Regions from separate parts of the Pararhizobium sp. LjRoot238 genome, predicted to be linked through region 2. Evidence: riboswitches for the same ligand, from Rfam matches in the RefSeq annotation. Region 2 holds a riboswitch; each other region holds the start of a gene.

Region 1 (4,455 bases), 140 kb from region 2:
GTCGGCACCGCCCTCGGTGAAATAGGCCCACATCCGGTTGCGGTCTTCGGCGGAAACCGTCGAAAACGGCTCGAGGCCGGGATCCGGCTTGTCGTAGCCCGGCAAAACGGCGATCTGGAATTTATGCGTGACGGCAGCCGCATGCAGTGCCTCCAGCACGTACTGAAAGTAGCTCGCGCCGCCGAGCGGGCGGACGATGATCAGCTTGGCATGCCGCGCCGTGCGCTCGACATAGGTATCGACCGACATCGGATGTTTCAGCGTCAGCAGACTTGCGACCCGCAGGCTGGATTTGCCTTGCCGCGTGCGGTGGGCGGCGGCGATCGCCGAAAGCTCGGTATCGGCAGCGGACAGGAACAGGACATCGGCGGGCGATTGACCGAGGTCGATCGCTTCCTCGCCGTCCGAGATGGTGCCTTTCTGGGCTAGGAGGAGATGCATGGCATTCTCCGGGGGCCGAAGTACCCCCCTCTGTCTCTGCGTGACATCTCCCCCTCAAGGGGGGAGATCGAGAGCAAGCGGCACCTATAACCACGCACACGCAACTTTGAATGCGAGGTTGCCCCAGCCAATCTCCCCCCTTGAGGGGGAGATGTCCGACAGGACAGAGGGGGGTATGCCGCAATCACCATTCTCTAAACCGCCGCTGCAATCGCAGCGCGCACGGCAGCCTCGTCCATCTCGTGCAAGCCGATCACCACAAGGCGGGTGCCGCGGGTCTCGCCCGGCGCCCAGGCGCGGTCGAAATACTGGTCGATGCGGGCGCCGACGGCCTGGATCAGGAGGCGCATCGGCTTGCCGGGCACGTCGGCGAAACCCTTGATGCGCAGCACGTCGTGTTCCGCGATGACGGTCTTCAGCTTTTCGACAAAGCCCGCCGGATGAGCGATCGCACCGAGTTCGACGACGAAGCTGTCGAATTCGTCGTGATCGTGCTCCTCGCCGTTTTCATGCTCCATTTCATGATGGGACTTGCGGTTGGCGATGTCACTTTCGGTGCCGACGCCGAGACCGAGAAGCACGGCGGCCGAGACTTCGCCGTTCTTCGCCTCGATCATCGACGGCTTGCGGCTGGTGCGTGCGGCGACTTCCTTGCGCACGAAGGCGAGGCCAGTGGAATCGAGCAGGTCGGTCTTGTTGAGAACGATCAGGTCGGCGGCAGTGAGCTGGTCCTCGAACAGTTCCTCGATCGGGCTTTCGTGATCGAGATTGTCATCCTCGACGCGCAGGGCATCGACCTTGTCGTGATCATCGGCAAAGCGGCCGGCGGCAACGGCGGCACTGTCAACGACGGTGATGACGCCATCGACGGTGACTTCGCTGCGGATATCCGGCCAGTTGAAGGCGGCGATCAGCGGTTGCGGCAGCGCAAGACCGGACGTCTCGATGACGATGTGGTCCGGGCGGCTCTCGCGCTCGAGCAGCTTCGTCATGGTCGGGATGAAATCGTCGGCGACGGTGCAGCAGATGCAGCCATTGGTGAGTTCGATGATGTCGTCCTCGCTGCAGGCTTCGGCGCCGCAACCCTTCAGCACGTCGCCGTCAACGCCGAGATCGCCGAACTCGTTGATGATCAGCGCGATGCGCCGGCCATCGGCATTCTCCAGGATGTTGCGGATCATCGTCGTCTTGCCGGCGCCGAGGAAGCCGGTGATGACGGTTGCCGGGATCTTGCCGTGAGCGGCTTTTGCTGTGGTCATGGATCAACCCTTCATTTTCAGCGGCAATCCGGCCGCGATAAAATAGACTTCCGCGGACTTCTCCGCGATAAGCTGGTGCAGCCGGCCGGCATGGTCGCGGAAATCGCGCGCCATGCGGCTTTCCGGCACGATGCCGAGCCCGACCTCGTTCGAAACGAACACGAGCCGCGCCTGCGCCTGCGGCAGCCATTCTGCCAGGTTCTGAAATCCTGCCGCCAGGTCGCGATCCTCCATCATCAGATTGGTGACCCACAGGGTCAGGCAATCGATCAGGATGACGCGGCCGGGCGCGTCGATCGCTTTCAGGCAGGCGGCAAGTTCAAGCGGTTCCTCATGCGTCTGCCAGTCTGGTCCCCGCCGTTCACGATGCTCGGCAATCCTTGCCTGCATCTCCCCGTCCCACGGCCTTCCCGTCGCGACGTAATGCATGTCGAGACCCGACGTGGTGACGAGTTTTTCGGCGAACGTCGATTTACCGGAACGAGCGCCGCCAAGAACCAACACGGGTCCTGTTTTCGTCGATGTCATGAAACGATCCCAGCCTTAATGTTCGCGGGGAAATACGCAGGCGCTGAGGCGAGAAACGCAAAAATGGCCGCTGGGGGAGCGGAACGAGAAAGCCATGACAACCTCCGTGCTGGCATCGGGAGTGTCTCTCCCTGGATCGGGCACGATGCCCTTCAGGATGGCAGGTCTCCTGGCTCACGGCGTCACGAACCTCGTCAAAGGCCCGAACGGGTCCGCCTCGCCTTCCCGGAGTTTTTCGACATCACGAAGAGGTGGACGATTCGTAGAGATAGAGGCGTCCGGCCCCGGCTGATCGTGGTGCCACTCCAGTGGCTTTTCCGGTTGGACCGGCCATTCCGCGGCCGCACCACGCGGCCTGTCCGGAATACCGGTTTTCCCGGATGGCGAACCCTGACCGTTCTACAGTCGCGGGGTCGGCTGCGATAAGAATGCCCGGCTTGGGTCCATCCCTTCACATTCCCATTTACTCCCGAACCGAAACGCCGGTCCGGGAACCATCCAATGGCTGATGATTAGGCGCTCGGTCGAACCCTGTCAATTGAAAGACCGGCTGCTCGAGGCTTCACGGCATCAATGAATCGAGCCACCGCGCGTCGAGTGCCGTTTCGAGTTCGGCCGCGACATCATCGAGCGCCCGATCGACGGACTGACGATAGTTTTCGCCGCCGCCTTCGATGCCGAAACTTTTGAGAAGGGCGGCGCGATAGGCGTCGCTGGTAAACAGGCCATGCAGGTAGGTACCGCTGACCCTGCCATCCGCCGAGACGGCCCCATCGGCGCGGTGGTCAATGATCACGGCAGGACGAGCGCAGTCCGATCCAGTCGTCCGGCCCAAGTGGATTTCGTAACCCTCCAGCGCCACATCATAGACGGCCGAACGGGCATTGCTGTTGCGCACCGTCTTTTCCGGCGCCATTTCGGTTTCGACGGACAGAAGGCCCAGCCCCTCGATCTCGCGCACATTTCCCTCAATGCCGTGCGGGTCGGTAACGCGGCTTCCGAGCATCTGGTAGCCGCCGCAGATGCCGATGACGTGGCCGCCGCGCCGCACATGCGCCTGAAGATCGCGGTCCCATCCTTGAGCGCGAAAATCGGCGAGATCGGCGATCGTCGCCTTCGAGCCCGGAATGACCACCAGGCCGGCATCGACCGGGATCGGCTCTCCGGCGCGGACGAAGACGAGATCGACCTCCGGTTCGGCGGCCAGCGGGTCGAGATCGTCAAAATTGGCGATACGCGACAGGACGGGAACGGCGACCTTCAGCGCCTTGCCGCCGCCCCGCGCCAGTCTTTCCAAGACGACCGAGTCCTCGGCCGGCAGGCGCCCAGCGCTCTTCAACCAGGGAACGACGCCGAAACACGGCCAGCCGGTAAAGCGCTGAACAGCCGCGACGCCGTCATCGAAAAGCGAAACGTCGCCCCGGAACTTGTTGATGAAATAGCCACTGATCATTCGCCGGTCTTCATCGGACAGGATGGTATGGGTACCGACCAGCGATGCGATCACACCACCGCGGTCGATATCGCCGACAAGCACCACCGGAACGTTGGCGCGCGTGGCAAAGCCCATGTTGGCGATGTCGCCGGCGCGAAGATTGATCTCGGCGGGCGATCCCGCCCCTTCAACGATAACAAGATCACGCCCGGCACCGACCGTTTCGAAGCTTTCCATGACGGCGTCCATCAACTTCGGTTTCAGGGCCTGGTAGTCCCGTCCTCTCGCCTGCCCTGCCACCTTGCCCTGCACGATGATCTGGCTGCCGGTATCCGACTGGGGCTTGAGAAGGACCGGGTTCATGTGAACCGAAGATGGTACCCGCGCGGCCATCGACTGCAGCCATTGGGCACGGCCGATCTCGCCGCCATCATCCGAAACGGCAGCATTGTTGGACATGTTCTGCGGCTTGAACGGGGCAACCTTTACCCCGCGATTGCTCATGAGCCGGCACAGGCCCGCCACGAGTACCGTTTTTCCGACATCGGAGCCGGTCCCCTGAAGCATGATCGTCTTTGTCATGACGTCTCGTCTAGCATTGCCGCCGCCACAAGCAAAGCCATGTTTTGCCGTATTTTTGCCGCCTTTTCCGGCGTGGGCTCACGCGTTATTTCCGAACGCTGCAAGACTTGCGCTGCTTCATCGTCAGACTATCCGGAAAACGACATCGGACGACGAAAACGATTATTGCCTGGCCCCAAAACAGGCGTATATCGGCGCCAATCAAATCAC
Region 2 (4,455 bases):
CGAGGAATGGCCGGCCTACAGGCGTTGTCATCTGCGTGATTTCCAACTGCTCGCCAATCTTTTTCATGCATCCCTTCTGGAAAACGACAGCAGGATCCACCTCTCTGAGCATGGCAACAAGACACTGACCCATCGGGAGACCGAAGTGCTTGGCTGGGCAGCGGCCGGCAAGAGCTACTGGGAAATCGGCACCATCCTCGGCATTTCCGAGCGCACCGTCCGCTTCTTCATGACCAATGCCCGCCGCAAGCTGAACGTCGTATCCAACACGCAGGCCGTCGCCCAGGCCGTCCGGCGTGATCTCATCCCGACTTTCTGACCCCGCCGAAGCAGCTTCGTCTAGGACGCCCCAATCCATTTCCAGTGCCGGAATCGCCAACTCAGTGCGTCCGAAAGGACGCACTGGATTTCATCACAGTCGACGTGCACTCGAAACCTGTCACTACCGACAGTTTTGCCGATTGCCGATCACTGACAACATTTGCTCCTCGCATTCGAGATTACAGGAGCAAAAAAATGATCAGGATCTTCAACCGCAACAGCCGCAAACAGTATCCCCAGGATATCGACGCCATGTTCCGGCTGCGCAAGCGCGTCTTCCACGATCTGTTGAAATGGGATGTATCGGTCCACGGCGATTGGGAGATCGACCACTACGACGACGCCAATCCCCTCTATGTGCTGTCCTACTCCGACCAGACCGGCCGCCTGCGCGGCTCTCTGCGGCTGCTTCCGACGCTTGGGCCCAACATGCTCGACGATACCTTCCCCATTCTGCTCGGGGATAATCCGGAGGTTCGCGATGCCTCGGTGTGGGAGTCGAGCCGTTTCTGCATTGATCCGGAGATTTCGCAGGATCGCGGCTCCAATCAGGTGACGATCGCCGCCGCGGAACTGATGTGCGGCGTCGGCGAACTCGGACTGTCCTCCGGCCTCAGCCATATCGTCACCGTGACGGATGTCTTCCTCGAGCGGATGTTCCGCCGCATGGGTTGCCCCGGCGAGCGCATCGGCGAACCGCAGCGCATCGGTTCGGTCTATGCGGTCGCCGTCGCCTGGGAAGTAACGACCGAACTGCTGGAAACGATGAAAGCCGTCGCTCAAATCGGCGGACCGGTCCTGGAAACGCCGATGTCGCTCGAAACCGCCCGCGCCGCCTAACGTCGGCTTCCGGAGGGCCGCGACCGCGGCTCTCCGGCCACATCGGTGGAATTTCCCGGGCTCGCGTTAACGCTGGCAAGCGGACTGCGTTGCGCCTCTTTCGAATGGCGGTATGATAGGCACATGGCTTGGAGCGCGGCAATAATCCGCCACGCCCGATAGAGTGCCGGTTCGCTCAGACGAGAGAAAACATTGATTTTCCGTTCGGTTCGCTTCGCGGCGCTTATCGCTCCGCTTCTCATGGTCATGACGGCCACTGCCGACGCCGCGACGGTGTGCGAACGGCTGAGTGCGCGCCTGTCGAACCTGCCGAAGATCGTCGCCTCCAACGCCAATCTGCGCGACTACACCGGCGCAATCGCACGGCAGAACCTTGATCTGCGCAGGGCGCGCGCCGACCGGCGGCGCCTGGGATGCAGTTCCGGCAGCGTCATCATCGTCGGCGATCCGAACGAGCAGGCCTGCGCGGCCCTCGACAGCGAAATCTCGCAGATGGAAATCAAACTCGAAACGCTGAAGACCCGCCGCGAATATCTTGTCTCCGGTGGCGACAGCGAAATCAGCCGCCGCCGGATCATGGCCGCTCTCTACGTCAATCGCTGCGCCGAGGAGGAGGAGGAGATCCTGCGGGCCGCGGCCGAAGAGCCGGAAACGCATCGCAACATCCTGAAGGATCTGCCGCCGATCAGCGAAAGCGAGCCGGCCTTGCGCGGCAGTGCCGATGTATCCGATTTCACCCTGCCGGGCGCTGACTATGGCGGCAGCCTGCGTACGCTGTGCGTCCGCACCTGCGACGGTGCCTTCTTCCCGATCTCGTCCAGCGCTACGCCCGCCGATTTCCAGCGCGATGCCGAGGCTTGCCAACGCCGATGCCCGGGTGCGGAAACGGCGCTCTATTACCATGCGCTTGCGACCGAAGAGACCGATCAGATGGTCTCGGCCTCCACAGGCGAGCCCTATATAGAACTGCCCACGGCTTTCGCCTATAAGACGCGTGACCGCAGCCAGCCCGGCCAATGCGGTTGTGCGCCTGCCCGCCAGACCGCCACGAACCAGAGTACGCCGGACGATGGCAGCGGCATTCTTGAGATCAAACCGCGCAAGGCCGACAAGACGCAGGCAAAGACTGCCGTTGCAGACCGCCCCTACGATCCGCAGAACAGCAAGGTGCGCGTTGTCGGACCGAGCTTCCTGCCCTCTCAGGAATCGTCGATCGACCTGAAACATCCGACAGGCCCCGGATACCAGCAGCAACAGACCAATTGATCAATGTCTCTAGCTCGCCGGCTTGACACCCCAGGCGTCAGCAAAGACCAGTTCATCGAGCGCCAGTCGCTGCCGCCAGCCTTTGACGGCCAGTTCGGGTTCCGCATAGAGCTGATCGACGTAGCCAAGGCAAAGCCAGGCGATGATCTCGATGTGATCGGGTATGCCGAGAACTGCCTTGACGTCGCGCTCGTGGAAAATGCTCACCCAGCCGACGCCGACGCCTTCCGCCCGCGCGGCAAGCCACAAGTTCTGCACGGCGCAGACCGTCGAAAACGCATCCATACGCGGATTGTGCGTCCGGCCGAGAACGACCTTGCCGGCGCGGGTCGGATCGCAGGTGATGCAGAGGCTCACCGGCGCCTTGCGGATGCCTTCCAGTTTAAGCGAGCGATACGTATCGCGCGCGGCGCCATCGAACATCAGCGCCGCCTCCTCGTTGGCCTGCTGAAAGGCTTCGAACACCTTTTGGCGCCGGTCTTCGTCCCGCACGACAATGAAATTCCACGGCTGCATGAAACCGACGGAGGGCGCGCTGTGGGCGGCGGCGAGAAGCCGTGCGACCAGTTCGTCCGGCAGAGGCGTTGGAAGGAACTGATCCCGCACGTCGCGGCGGGTCTCGATGGCGCGGTAGACGGCGGCGCGCTCGTCCGGTGAAAATGCTTCCGCCCTGACAAGGCGGTCTTGCGGTTCCGTTTGCATCGTTTGATCCCCAACAATGCGAAACCTCCCGCCGTCCGCGCGGGGCTGGTCTATCTCGTCAGGCCGGTCTTCTGACTGCGGATCAACCGGCCTTGCCGCCTTCCCAAATCACATGAGGACTCAGTGGCAGAATTCTGAAAATACTCAGAAATTCATTAAAGCAAAGCCGTCCCCGTCACAGCGTTGGGCACGTCCCGGATTTTCACCGGATTCCCGATTCTCCCGCTTTCGCGGGCACCTGAACCAAACCGATAAAGGCACAGCGGGCCGCCGAATGCAAGCGGCCCGCCTGTTCTCTTACAGGGCAGTGACCGGATGCGGAGAACCGTCATAGGCGCCCCAGATCGACTGGTCGAAGCAGATGACCGATCCCGTCATAAGGCCGGATTCCGCCGACGAAAGATAGGCACAGGCGCGTGCCACCTCGGCCGGATCAACCAACCGGCCGAACGGCTGGCTCGCTGCCGCCTCCTCCAGCCAGTCGCTCGCGGCGCCATGAAACTCGCGCTGGATGCGATCCTCACCTTCCGACGCCATCCAGCCGATGTTGAGCCCGTTGACGCGGATGCGGTTGCGCAGCACCGCATAGGCCGTGTTCTTGGTCAGCGTTTCCAGCGCACCCTTGGAGGCGCAATAGGCTGAGATGAACGGCTGCCCGGCCTTGGCCGACATCGAGCCGATATTGACGATCGTCCCCTCTGTCTTTTCCCGGCGCATCACCTTGATCGCCTCCTGCATCAGGAAGAACGGCGCGCGCACGTTGACGGCGAACATGCGGTCGAACAACTCCGGTGTTGTATCGAGGATGGTGCCGCGATCGGTAATCGCAGCCGCATTCACCAGCGCATCGACACGGCCGAACTGTGCGTCACAGGCCGCGACCACCTTGCGCGCGTCCTCCACCTCTCCGAGATCGGCCTGTACGTACACCACCTTGGTCCCCGCGGCCTTACCGATCTCGGCCGCCTTGACCTCCCCTTTCGCGGCATTGCGACCACAGATGACGATGCCAGCGGCACCCCGTTCGGCAAACAGCGCCGCGATCGTCGCTCCCAATCCTTGCGTACCGCCGGTCACAATCGCGATCTTGCCGTCAAGGCGGCCATAATCGTTGCTCATTCCGTTTCCTCCATTTTAGACATTGATGACACCGAAAACTTCCGCCCGGAAACCGGACGGAAGTTTTAAAGATTTGGCGTGCTGACGTCAGCTCAGTTTCTTCTCCGCCTGTGCCGCAAGTGCTTCGGCGAAAGCCTCCGCCTCCCATCCGCCAGCCAGCGCCTCATGCATCAACTGCGCCTGCGTCTTCGGCGCCAGGCCGCCGAG
Region 3 (4,455 bases), 460 kb from region 2:
CTCATCCTCTATGTTCTGGCGCTTGCCTCTCCCTCCTACCCGATCGGCAAGGAGAGCTACGATGCCTTTACCGGGAAATTCGACTGGATGACGGTGAAGGGAAAGCCGTTTCTCTATGCCGGACCGCTGTTCATTCATCTTTTTTCGCATGCCTGGATCGATTTCCGCGGCATTCGCGACGCGGCCGTCGCGGCGAAAGACACAGATTATTTCGAAAACACCTGCCGGGCGATTGCCGTGCAGCGCGATTATGCGATCAGCAATCCCGGCGGTTTTGCCGGTTATGGTGCCGATATGTGGGGACTGACATCCTGCGACGGGCCTTTGCGGCCGCGCCGTCTGCAGGATGGCCGCCACCAGCATTTTTCCGGCTATGCGGCGCGCGGTGCGCCACTCGGACCGGATGACGGCACGATCGCGCCATGGGCGCCGCTCGCCTGCCTGCCATTTGAGCCGGAGGCCGCGATCTCGGCGACACGCCATGTCGTCTCGACCTATCCCGGGGTCATCGAAGAGGGACGGTTTCTCGGCAGCTTCAATCCGAGCGTTCCCGGCAAGGCGGCCGAAGGATGGCTCAACAATCGCAGCGTCGGTCTTGACCAGGGCATCCTGTTGATGATGATTGAAAATCATCGCACCGGCCTCATCTGGAACCTGATGCGCGAATCGCCGGCCATCCGGCGCGGCTTGAAAAGAGCGGGCTTCTCCGGCGGTTGGCTTTGAGATAAACGGGCTGCCTGCATAGAAAGAGGCGCCCTTTGGACGAGAACCCAGATACCGACGGTTGGCCGGCCTCTCCCTGGAAAGAGGATGCGCAAGCGGCCATGGCCTGGCAGGCGCAGCGATTTCCGCAGGTTGCCGCCTCACTTGCCGGCGACGACGCGGATTTTTCGTTGGTGACTGACATATGGCGCAAAGACAGTGCCGAGATCGCCGATCTCTTGGACTATCAAGGCCGGTTTGCGGCAGGAATGGATGACCGCACGAAGGGCGCTCATCTGGTCGCCTTCTGCAGCCACCAACTCAGCATCGCTGCCGGTGCCCTCTATCTGAGGACCGGGCTGGTGCCGGATCTCGATCCGGGAAGCCTCGCTATCCGTTTTGAACCGTATGCTCCGAAAAACGCGGGCGAGATTACGCTGGTCTGCCCATCCGATGCCCGCCGCTTTCATTTTCGCTTTCGCAAGTTTCGCCAAGGCCGTGACAGTGCATCCCTGTTTCACGGCAGCTTCGTTGCCAGCCTTGCGCCGGTCGTCGAAACGGTGAAGGCCCGTACCGGTTTGTCGTCGGTTGCGCAATGGCGGCTGGCTGCCGACGGCATTGCCGGCGCGTTTCTCGAAATCGGCGCGGCATCGGCGCAAGAGGAGCGAGCGATGGCTTCGGCGCTCGCTATCGTCAACACGGAAGGCTCGCCGCTCTGTTCAAGCGCATTGCGCTATCAAAAGATCGCCTCGATCGTGAGTGGCGTGCCAGTCGAGCGCATTTTTCGCCTGCGAAGCGGCTGCTGCCTGTATTACCGAACGGATGGCGGGACCTTTTGCGATGTCTGCGTGCTTCTCGACGAGGAGACACAAAAAAGCCGCCTGCGCACTCATCTCGAACGCGCAGGCGGCTGATGTTGCAAGCTGGTTCGTTATGCAGATTTCAGGAAGCGCTCGTTGAAATAACCCGAGACAAGGCCGAGCACGATCCACGAGGCAAGGGCGGTCGCCAGCGCGGCAACGGCGAATTCGGCGCCGAGAACGGCCGGAACCGGGCTCGAAATATCCGCAGGCTGCGGCGCGCCGTAGATATGCGGCGCGGCGATCGCCACAAGGCCGGCGATTTTCGCGACGATTTCGGGGCGCAGCGCAAGCAGATACAGGCCTGCTCCGGAGAGCAAGACCGTCGCCATCCACCATATCTGCCGGTCGTGCAGGTCGGCCGCCGGAAAGCCGGGCAATTCCGGCGGCAGTCCGATTGCGGGTAGCATGTGGACCGCCAGCCAACCGCAAGCGCCCCAGAGGACGCCGTTGCGAAGCGTGATTGGATAGCCGATCAGCAAGCTGATACCGGTCAGCAACAGGCTGAAACCTGTGCCGGTTACGAGATTGGCGAGCAAGGTTCCTGAAAACCGGCTCATGCCAAACATGATGCCGCCTTCGTCTTCATGCTCGCCCTCATGGGCGTAAGCCGGCGTGATCGGAGAAAATGCCGCAAGTAGTTCGCCGATCGCGGATGTCTTCTCCAGTGACGAATGCTGTTGCTGTTGATCCTCGGTGCCGGCGGGCTGTTCCGCGGCAGGCTCCTTGCCTTCATATTCTTCGGCGTGAAGGATGATCGGAACGACCCGCGCAGTCTGCGCCACCGTCGTAAAGACACCCGCAATCAGTCCAGCCACCAACGCGGCCAGAAGCGTTTTGACAATCATTTCGATACTCCCAGGTTCAAGCGGAGCGGCTGCGCGTCAGCCCTCTCCGGCTTGCTGTGTTTGAAATCCCCACGGCAAATGCCGCCCGGTGCCGCAGCACGGGCGCATGAACCGTCGAAGCGTGGTTTCATCGAAACCCGCGTTCTGCTGTCGGATCGAATGCGAAAAGCGCGCAGCTTCCCACATCAGCCGATCAATGGCAGGGGAAACCGTAGGAGTGGCGAACGTCGTGCGCGGTATCGTGCAGCACGGCGGAATTGGCGAGACCGGCGCCGAAAACCAGGAACCCGCCGATCAGAAGGGCGAGGATACCGGCGGTGATGCGGTCGTTGAGGGAGAGCGGAATGCTCGAAACTGTAGACGTAGCCATGACAACCTCCGTGATGGCGCGTGGGAAATTTCCCACCAATTGGGCACCATGCCCTTCATCAACCGGCAGGTTTCCTGGCTCGCGGCGTCAGGTGCTTGGCACCAGTGAGCCTGTCTCGCCTTCCCAAGGTGCGGGCCAAGGCCCGCGCCGCAGTGGCTTTTGCCGGATCGACCGGCATGACAAACTCTGACCGCTCTACAGTCGCGGGGTCGGCCGTGATTGAGATGCCCAGCATGGGTCCATCCGTCACGTTCCCATTTACTCCCCGGAAGCGTTCGCTTCCAAGGAACCAATTGATCCGACGATGATTATGATGTCCCCTGGCTCATGTCAATTCGACGATGCGACCCGCGATGCCGCTTTGCCGTCGCGATTGCCGAAGTTCGCTCGTAGGTCTATCCTTCTGAATTGGGGAGCAAAGTGCGCCGGTCGAGGCCGTCTACTTTAAATAACACTGAATGGTTGCTTGTATTTCTGGTTACATTTCGCGTTTTGCGAAGGAAATAGTTCTTTAGGAACCTTGCGGCAGAATACCGCGCGCGTCTATTTGCGAAGAATCATTCACAGAGAAAACAATGAAAACGGCGAGGTCCGAACAGGAATTTCAGAATATTCTTCGGAGGCTGGAGCTCGCGCTCGATGCCTCCCGGATCGGCGTATGGGAACACGATACGCAGACGGATGAAGTCGTCTGGGATAAGCAGATGCACCGGCTCTATGGAACCGGCAAGACAAACAAGCGCGTCAAGGCGGCGGTGTGGGCCAAGGCGATCCATCCTGATGACCGGGAGCAGGCAGAGGCGGATTTCGCCGATGCCATCAAAGGCAAGGGCATCTATTCGTCGGAGTATCGTATTGTTCTGCCAAACGGCAAACTTCGATATCTCCGGTCGAGGGCGCATTGCTTCGAGCAGGACGGAAATATCACGTTCATCGGCGTCGAATGGGACGTGACGGCGGACGTGCTGCTCAATCGGGAACTGCAGCGCCAGAAAGCCATTGCCGAAAAGCGCGCAGTTGCTCTCGAGGCGAGCGCCCGGCGGATCGAACATGCGGCCGAACACGACTACCTGACCGGGCTACCGAACCGCCGCTTCTTCGATCGCCGATTGGCCGAACTTTCAGAGGATGCGGGGCTCGACAAGTTGGCGATCCTCTACATCGGTCTCGACCGGTTCAAGCAGATCAACGACACGGCCGGTCACTCCGTGGGTGACAATGTGCTGAAATCCGCGGCCAGCCGGATTGTCGCCGCATTGCCAAATAGCGCCTTCGTCACCCGCATAGGCGGCGACGAATTTGCGGTTCTGATCGCCAATTTCGACTCCATCGAAGATTTGAAGACGGTCGCCGAGCGGCTGGCCCAGCAGCTGAAGCAATCGATATGGCACAATGACGAAGTGCTGCGCACCGGTGCGTCGATCGGCCTGGCGTCCGCCAGCGGTAGAAACATCGCCAATCTGCTGGCCGAAGCCGATATCGCCCTTCATCGCGCCAAGAAACTTGGCCGGGGCAGGGTGGAGGTGTTCTCGGCGCAACTCAAGGCGCAGCTCAACAACGAGCGCCGCGTTGCCAAGCAATTTGCGCGCGGCCTGGAAAAGGGAGAGTTTGTTCCCTTTTACCAGGCGCAGGTCGATGCGCGCACGCGCCGTATCGTCGGCTTGGAGGCTTTGGC

What was found. A riboswitch is a leader RNA that binds a small molecule or an ion and turns the genes downstream of it on or off. The one in region 2 is predicted to bind cobalamin.
Region 1: it holds a riboswitch for cobalamin, as region 2 does, so the genes downstream of both, cobU (bifunctional adenosylcobinamide kinase/adenosylcobinamide-phosphate guanylyltransferase) here and bluB (5,6-dimethylbenzimidazole synthase) in region 2, are expected to answer to the same signal.
Region 3: it holds a riboswitch for cobalamin, as region 2 does, so the genes downstream of both, ACSQ3F_RS13695 (CbtB domain-containing protein) here and bluB (5,6-dimethylbenzimidazole synthase) in region 2, are expected to answer to the same signal.

What each region holds. Positions count from the first base shown of each region.
Region 1 is NZ_CAXUPP020000001.1:3,133,364-3,137,818, reverse strand. It holds gene cobN (cobaltochelatase subunit CobN) at 1-441, opposite strand, end outside; gene cobW (cobalamin biosynthesis protein CobW) at 636-1,700, opposite strand; gene cobU (bifunctional adenosylcobinamide kinase/adenosylcobinamide-phosphate guanylyltransferase) at 1,704-2,228, opposite strand; cobalamin riboswitch at 2,371-2,742, opposite strand; gene ACSQ3F_RS15215 (cobyric acid synthase) at 2,791-4,245, opposite strand.
Region 2 is NZ_CAXUPP020000001.1:3,273,583-3,278,037, reverse strand. It holds gene ACSQ3F_RS15905 (autoinducer binding domain-containing protein) at 1-319, shown strand, start outside; gene ACSQ3F_RS15900 (acyl-homoserine-lactone synthase) at 517-1,161, shown strand; gene ACSQ3F_RS15895 (DUF2865 domain-containing protein) at 1,402-2,427, shown strand; gene bluB (5,6-dimethylbenzimidazole synthase) at 2,437-3,129, opposite strand; cobalamin riboswitch at 3,174-3,386, opposite strand; gene ACSQ3F_RS15885 (SDR family oxidoreductase) at 3,427-4,248, opposite strand; gene ACSQ3F_RS15880 (phytanoyl-CoA dioxygenase family protein) at 4,336-4,455, opposite strand, start outside.
Region 3 is NZ_CAXUPP020000001.1:2,811,424-2,815,878, forward strand. It holds gene ACSQ3F_RS13680 (glucoamylase family protein) at 1-723, shown strand, start outside; gene ACSQ3F_RS13685 ((2Fe-2S)-binding protein) at 759-1,616, shown strand; gene ACSQ3F_RS13690 (CbtA family protein) at 1,634-2,410, opposite strand; gene ACSQ3F_RS13695 (CbtB domain-containing protein) at 2,604-2,780, opposite strand; cobalamin riboswitch at 2,828-3,089, opposite strand; gene ACSQ3F_RS13700 (bifunctional diguanylate cyclase/phosphodiesterase) at 3,356-4,455, shown strand, end outside.